Regions from separate parts of the Paenibacillus sp. DP01 genome, predicted to be linked through region 1. Evidence: a T-box and tRNA genes for the amino acid it is inferred to sense, from the RefSeq annotation. Region 1 holds a T-box; the other regions hold tRNA genes.
The links. The T-box of region 1 lies ahead of tyrS (tyrosine--tRNA ligase). A T-box ahead of a tRNA ligase gene usually reads a tRNA of that ligase, here a tRNA-Tyr.
Positions count from the first base shown of each region.

Region 2: it encodes a tRNA-Tyr, which carries the amino acid that the T-box ahead of tyrS (tyrosine--tRNA ligase) is inferred to sense. The anticodon was not compared.
Region 3: it encodes a tRNA-Tyr, which carries the amino acid that the T-box ahead of tyrS (tyrosine--tRNA ligase) is inferred to sense. The anticodon was not compared.

Region 1 covers NZ_CP173059.1:3,555,332-3,557,502, forward strand. The annotation lists gene tyrS (tyrosine--tRNA ligase) at 1-1,237, opposite strand, end outside; T-box leader at 1,303-1,569, opposite strand; gene ACH59B_RS15715 (transglycosylase domain-containing protein) at 1,705-2,171, shown strand, end outside.
Region 2 covers NZ_CP173059.1:4,722,292-4,724,462, reverse strand. The annotation lists rRNA gene ACH59B_RS20910 (23S ribosomal RNA) at 1-456, shown strand, start outside; tRNA gene ACH59B_RS20905 (tRNA-Asn) at 522-597, shown strand; tRNA gene ACH59B_RS20900 (tRNA-Ser) at 601-692, shown strand; tRNA gene ACH59B_RS20895 (tRNA-Glu) at 710-781, shown strand; tRNA gene ACH59B_RS20890 (tRNA-Val) at 851-926, shown strand; tRNA gene ACH59B_RS20885 (tRNA-Met) at 953-1,029, shown strand; tRNA gene ACH59B_RS20880 (tRNA-Asp) at 1,045-1,121, shown strand; tRNA gene ACH59B_RS20875 (tRNA-Phe) at 1,159-1,231, shown strand; tRNA gene ACH59B_RS20870 (tRNA-Thr) at 1,254-1,329, shown strand; tRNA gene ACH59B_RS20865 (tRNA-Tyr) at 1,334-1,419, shown strand; tRNA gene ACH59B_RS20860 (tRNA-Trp) at 1,427-1,500, shown strand; tRNA gene ACH59B_RS20855 (tRNA-His) at 1,519-1,591, shown strand; tRNA gene ACH59B_RS20850 (tRNA-Gln) at 1,601-1,675, shown strand; tRNA gene ACH59B_RS20845 (tRNA-Gly) at 1,682-1,753, shown strand; tRNA gene ACH59B_RS20840 (tRNA-Cys) at 1,766-1,840, shown strand; tRNA gene ACH59B_RS20835 (tRNA-Leu) at 1,852-1,930, shown strand.
Region 3 covers NZ_CP173059.1:439,054-441,224, reverse strand. The annotation lists gene ACH59B_RS01965 (PAS domain-containing protein) at 1-321, shown strand, start outside; tRNA gene ACH59B_RS01960 (tRNA-Gly) at 526-596, opposite strand; tRNA gene ACH59B_RS01955 (tRNA-Pro) at 606-679, opposite strand; tRNA gene ACH59B_RS01950 (tRNA-Arg) at 702-778, opposite strand; tRNA gene ACH59B_RS01945 (tRNA-Cys) at 805-875, opposite strand; tRNA gene ACH59B_RS01940 (tRNA-Gly) at 886-960, opposite strand; tRNA gene ACH59B_RS01935 (tRNA-Leu) at 967-1,054, opposite strand; tRNA gene ACH59B_RS01930 (tRNA-Lys) at 1,070-1,145, opposite strand; tRNA gene ACH59B_RS01925 (tRNA-Gln) at 1,150-1,224, opposite strand; tRNA gene ACH59B_RS01920 (tRNA-Tyr) at 1,327-1,412, opposite strand; tRNA gene ACH59B_RS01915 (tRNA-Thr) at 1,417-1,492, opposite strand; tRNA gene ACH59B_RS01910 (tRNA-Phe) at 1,518-1,590, opposite strand; tRNA gene ACH59B_RS01905 (tRNA-Asp) at 1,642-1,718, opposite strand; tRNA gene ACH59B_RS01900 (tRNA-Met) at 1,744-1,817, opposite strand; tRNA gene ACH59B_RS01895 (tRNA-Val) at 1,847-1,922, opposite strand; tRNA gene ACH59B_RS01890 (tRNA-Glu) at 1,930-2,001, opposite strand; tRNA gene ACH59B_RS01885 (tRNA-Ser) at 2,033-2,124, opposite strand; tRNA gene ACH59B_RS01880 (tRNA-Met) at 2,128-2,171, opposite strand, start outside.

The sequences.
Region 1 (2,171 bases):
TAGCAAATTTCCGTTTACCCACCTGTACAATGTCGCCTTCTTGCGGCTTGTATGCTTCGTTCACATCAGTCCACTTCTCTTCATTAATTTTAACTGACCCCTGCTGAATACTACGCTTGGCCTCACCGTTAGATGCTGCAAAGCCTAGATGAGTCAGCAACTGGATCACACGAATGCCGCCTTCTTCTAACTGATCAGCTGTCAAAGTGAATTCTTCAATATCGTCAGGAAGCGCACGTTGTTGGAATACGGTCACAAAATGCTGCTTGGCCGCTTCCGCCGCCTCTTCACCGTGGTACATGCGGACTAATGTTCCGGCCAGTTTCATTTTGGCATCACGTGGATGCACTGAACCCTCCTTAACACCTTTCGCCAGCTCTGCCAGCTCCTCATTGGTAATATCCGTTGCAAGCTCAAAATATTTCAGCATCAGCTCGTCAGGAACGGACATCGATTTACCGTAAATTTCGTTTGGCTCCTCATCCACACCAATGTAGTTCCCCAAACTTTTGCTCATCTTCTGAACGCCATCAAGACCCTCAAGCAGTGGTAATGTAATAGTTGCCTGCGGCTCCACTCCGTATTCTTTTTGCAGGGTTCTGCCCATCAGCAGATTAAACTTTTGATCTGTCCCTCCCAATTCTATATCGCTTTGGAGAGCCACGGAGTCCATGCCCTGCATCAGCGGGTAAAAGAACTCATGGATGCTGATTGGCAAGCCGTTTTGGTATCTTTTTGTAAAATCATCCCGCTCCAACATACGGGCAACCGTTACTTTGGCAGACAGGGTTACCACATCCGCAAAAGACATCGGTCCTAACCATTCGGAATTGTAGTATACCTTTGTCTTTTCAGGATCGAGAATCTTAAAGATTTGTTCCTTGTATGTTTGTGCATTGCGCTGTACATCTTCCTCAGTCAGTTGCTTGCGGGTCTCCGATTTACCTGTCGGATCACCAATTCTGCCTGTAAAATCTCCGATAATCAGTTGCACTTGATGACCTAATTCCTGGAACTGACGCAGTTTGTGCATAACAACCGTATGTCCGATGTGAATGTCGGGCGCAGACGGATCCAGACCCAGCTTAATTTTGAGTGGCTCGCCGCTAACAACCGATTTAACAACCTTACGCTTCAGCTCATCCTCAGGTACAATTTCCGCTACTCCACGACGTATCACTTCTAGTTGTCGTTCTACCTCTGCCTGTTGCTCAGGCTTCAATTCTTCCCACTTCATCCTGAATCCCTCCTATTTTTCATCCAAAAATTACTATTTTAACAAACCAAAAAGCCCCTTTCATCCCAAGGGACGAGAAGGAGCTGCTCGCGTTACCACCCTAATTAAAGAAACGTATGCAAAAGCAAACGTTTCTTTCACTTCATTCCTATAACGGGTCTACACCCGGTACCGGATTACTATGATGAGCTTCGCAAACCTGCAAAAGCCTTCCATTCATCCAGACAGCTCCAGACGGTAATTCAAAGGAGGGACGCTACCGATTCACACCACCCATCGGCTCTCTGCACAACGTGATTCCGCCTTCTACTGAAGTCTTTCTCTGCTTTTCACGATATTTACTTTGACCTATTTATAACACACTGTTTTTATGTAGTCAACGACACCAAAAGACAGGCTTTTTAGCATATGGGTTCATTTTGTAATTTTATGCTATAATAATGGCTGTTATAAAGGAGGAAGACTTAATGGTTGAAGAAAAAAACAATGTATCAGAGCCAAAGCCTTCCCGCTTACGGAGAACCATGCGAAGGCTCGGCCGTGTCATAAAGTGGGTCGTCATCATCGGTTTTATGGGAGCACTATTCGCAGGAGGAACCGCCGCCGGCTATATTGCTTCTATTGTAAAAAACGAGCCCGTGCGTTCCAGATCTACGATTCTACAGGAAGTAGATAAAAATGCAATTACAGGCTTCGCTTATTTCAATGATGGCTCTCCCATCGGGCAGCTTCGGACCGAGGAAGATCGAAGACCTGTTACATTTAAGGAGATTCCTCAGCTCGTCATTGACGCAGTCATTGCTATTGAAGATAACCATTTTTACGAGCATAAAGGTGTCGATTTGTCGGGAACGCTGCGTGCTGTGAAGCAAAAGGCACTACATGAATCCGTACAAACTGGAGGGAGTACTCTTACCCAGCAGCTTGCACGTCG
Region 2 (2,171 bases), 1.2 Mb from region 1:
GCTACCCTGGGGATAACAGGCTTATCTCCCCCAAGAGTCCACATCGACGGGGAGGTTTGGCACCTCGATGTCGGCTCATCGCATCCTGGGGCTGAAGTAGGTCCCAAGGGTTGGGCTGTTCGCCCATTAAAGCGGTACGCGAGCTGGGTTCAGAACGTCGTGAGACAGTTCGGTCCCTATCTGTCGTGGGCGTAGGAAATTTGAGAGGAGCTGTCCTTAGTACGAGAGGACCGGGATGGACGTACCGCTGGTGTACCAGTTGTTCCGCCAGGAGCACCGCTGGGTAGCTATGTACGGAAGGGATAAGCGCTGAAAGCATCTAAGCGTGAAGCCCCCCTCAAGATGAGATTTCCCAGTATGTAAGACCCCTTGAAGACGACGAGGTAGATAGGTTGGGGGTGGAAGTGCAGTAATGCATGGAGCTGACCAATACTAATCGGTCGAGGGCTTATCCTAAGATAAGACGCAATGAAGTTTCGGATCCAGTTTTCAGGGTGTAACCTTGAAACAAATGTTAATATTCCCTGATAGCTCAGTTGGTAGAGCACTCGACTGTTAATCGAGTTGTCACAGGTTCGAGTCCTGTTCGGGGAGCCATATGGAGAGGTGTCCGAGTTGGCCGAAGGAGCACGATTGGAAATCGTGTAGGCGCCAAAAGCGTCTCGAGGGTTCGAATCCCTCTCTCTCCGCCAGAATTATTTTATAGTATGGCCCGTTGGTCAAGGGGTTAAGACACCTCCCTTTCACGGAGGTAACAGGGGTTCGAATCCCCTACGGGTCATAAAAAAATAACCACAAAAAGTTGCAATAAAAAGTTTGTTGTGGTATAATATAAGAAGTGTTCCGTTGAGGAGGCTTAGCTCAGCTGGGAGAGCATCTGCCTTACAAGCAGAGGGTCGGGGGTTCGATCCCCTCAGCCTCCACCATTTAAAAAGTAAATACTTATTACTGTCGCGGGGTGGAGCAGTTCGGTAGCTCGTCGGGCTCATAACCCGAAGGTCGCAGGTTCAAATCCTGCCCCCGCAACCAATTTAAATCTATTATGGAACTGTGGTGTAGAGGCCTAACATGCCTGCCTGTCACGCAGGAGATCGCGGGTTCGAATCCCGTCAGTTCCGCCATTAGTAATACATTGCTTGATAAAGAGCTCTATTGTGAGGCTCGGTAGCTCAGTCGGTAGAGCAGAGGACTGAAAATCCTCGTGTCGGCGGTTCGATTCCGTCCCGAGCCACTTTTAATTGAATAGTTTTTGTGCCGGTGTAGCTCAATTGGTAGAGCAACTGACTTGTAATCAGTAGGTTGGGGGTTCAAGTCCTCTCGCCGGCACCATTTTGGAGGATTAGCGAAGTGGCCAAACGCATCAGACTGTAAATCTGCTCCCTTACGGGTTCGGTGGTTCGAATCCATCATCCTCCACCAGTTTTATAGGGGCATAGTTTAAAGGTAGAACAACGGTCTCCAAAACCGTTGGTGTGGGTTCAATTCCTGCTGCCCCTGCCAATTACTTCTTTTCCTGTGGCGGTCGTGGCGAAGTGGTTAACGCACCGGACTGTGACTCCGGCATTCGTGGGTTCAAGCCCCATCGGCCGCCCTTTCTTATTGGGGATTAGCCAAGCGGTAAGGCAACGGACTTTGACTCCGTCATGCATAGGTTCAAATCCTATATCCCCAGCCATCTTATGCGGACGTGGCTCAGCGGTAGAGCATCGCCTTGCCAAGGCGAGGGTCGCGGGTTCGATTCCCGTCGTCCGCTTAGTTATATTCTGGCGCCATAGCCAAGTGGTAAGGCAAAGCTCTGCAAAAGCTTTATTCCCCAGTTCAAATCTGGGTGGCGCCTCCATAATTAAATATGCCGGCGTGGCGGAATGGCAGACGCGCTCGACTCAAAATCGAGTGGGAAACCGTGGAGGTTCGAGTCCTCTCGCCGGTATTAACTAAAAAAGTTCATTAGAGACATTCTCTAATGAACTTTTTTTATTTGAGCTTTAGTACCCCACTCATTGCTTGAGCTGAAGACACCTTTGATTACCGGATGGAGTAGCCGCTTTTACTCTTGCAGCATATCTTCGTTTTCAACCGCGAGTGCTTGTCCTTCCATATGATAATTCTTCCTGGCTTCCTGAAGCAAGATTTCGGCTCTTTTCTTGGTTCCTTTTATCTTAAGCCCCGTA
Region 3 (2,171 bases), 2.6 Mb from region 1:
ATCGAAGTGCATTTTCAATGTACTTTACGTAAACGCCTTGATATCCGAAAAGAAATAGCAATCTATAGAATTGTACAGGAAGCACTGACGAATGTGGCTAAATACGCAGATGTAGCAGAAGCATACGTTGATGTAGAGGATCAAGACGAAATAATAAAAGTAACTATTCGGGATGAGGGTATGGGCTTCTCTGGAGAATCCAAAGGAGAGGGAGTTGGATTGTTCAGCATGGAAGAACGAGCTAGAGGAGTAGGCGGCTTCTTGAGCATGACCTCTGCTTCAAATCAGGGAACCTCCATACAGCTGACCATACCAGTGTAAAACCTGTGTACTAGATCAGTTATCGGTGTATACTCACTGCAGGAGCAGAAGGAATACACCGATAGCAAGGATTATCGATAGTCAACACTTTGTAGAATCTATGGAAGATAAACATACAAAAAAAGAGAGAGCTCTGTCCCCAGACAGGCTCTCTTTATTTATAAGGTGTCACCACTGAGGCAACAAGAATCCGCTATAGCAAAAAGCGGGTGATGGGAATCGAACCCACGCTACCAGCTTGGAAGGCTGGAGTTCTACCATTGAACTACACCCGCAAATCAGTATCGGGATGACACGATTTGAACATGCGACCCCCTGGTCCCAAACCAGGTGCTCTACCAAGCTGAGCTACATCCCGACATTATACACTTTTTAATAAATGGCGCGCCCTGAGAGATTCGAACTCCCGGCCTTTTGATTCGTAGTCAAACGCTCTATCCAGCTGAGCTAAGGGCGCATATTTAGTTCCATAATGAGCAGTCAAGGCGCCACCCAGATTTGAACTGGGGATGAAGCTTTTGCAGAGCTTTGCCTTACCACTTGGCTATGGCGCCGTATGGATAATGGAGCGGACGACGGGAATCGAACCCGCGACCCTCGCCTTGGCAAGGCGATGCTCTACCGCTGAGCCACGTCCGCAAAATATGGTGCGGTCGAGAGGACTCGAACCTCCACGGGGGGTTAGCCCACACGGACCTGAACCGTGCGCGTCTGCCAATTCCGCCACGACCGCAAAATAACTTATAAATGGTGAGCCATGAAGGACTCGAACCTTCGACACCCTGATTAAAAGTCAGGTGCTCTACCAACTGAGCTAATGGCTCTTAATGGCTGGGGATATAGGATTTGAACCTATGCATGACGGAGTCAAAGTCCGTTGCCTTACCGCTTGGCTAATCCCCATTATGTAATCAACAGGGCGATTAATGGGACTTGCACCCACAAATGCCATAGCCACAATTCAGTACGTTAACCCATTCGTCACGACCACCATGGCAATAAAACTGGTGGAGGATGATGGATTCGAACCACCGAACCCGTAAGGGAGCAGATTTACAGTCTGATGCGTTTGGCCACTTCGCTAATCCTCCAAAATGGTGCCGGCGAGAGGACTTGAACCCCCAACCTACTGATTACAAGTCAGTTGCTCTACCAATTGAGCTACACCGGCACATTGCCAATTCCCACTTGAAAGGTGGCTCGGGACGGAATCGAACCGCCGACACGAGGATTTTCAGTCCTCTGCTCTACCGACTGAGCTACCGAGCCATGTTTTATTTTACAACTATATCATATAGTTTACACTATATGTAGTTAAAATGGCGGAACTGACGGGATTCGAACCCGCGATCTCCTGCGTGACAGGCAGGCATGTTAGGCCTCTACACCACAGTTCCAGAGGCATTTCCAATAGGAAATTAATTGCGGGGGCAGGATTTGAACCTACGACCTTCGGGTTATGAGCCCGACGAGCTACCGAACTGCTCCACCCCGCGACATCAAAGATATTTCACAATATTATTAATGGTGGAGGCTGAGGGGATCGAACCCCCGACCCTCTGCTTGTAAGGCAGATGCTCTCCCAGCTGAGCTAAGCCTCCATAATTATGACCCGTAGGGGATTCGAACCCCTGTTACCTCCGTGAAAGGGAGGTGTCTTAACCCCTTGACCAACGGGCCTTGCAAAATGAATTCTGATTTAATAATTTTGTGGCGGAGAGAGAGGGATTCGAACCCTCGCACCACTTACGCAGTCTAACCCCTTAGCAGAGGGTCCCCTTATAGCCACTTGGGTATCTCTCCGAGTAGCGGCAGAGGGGATCGAACCCCCGACCTCACGGGTATGAACC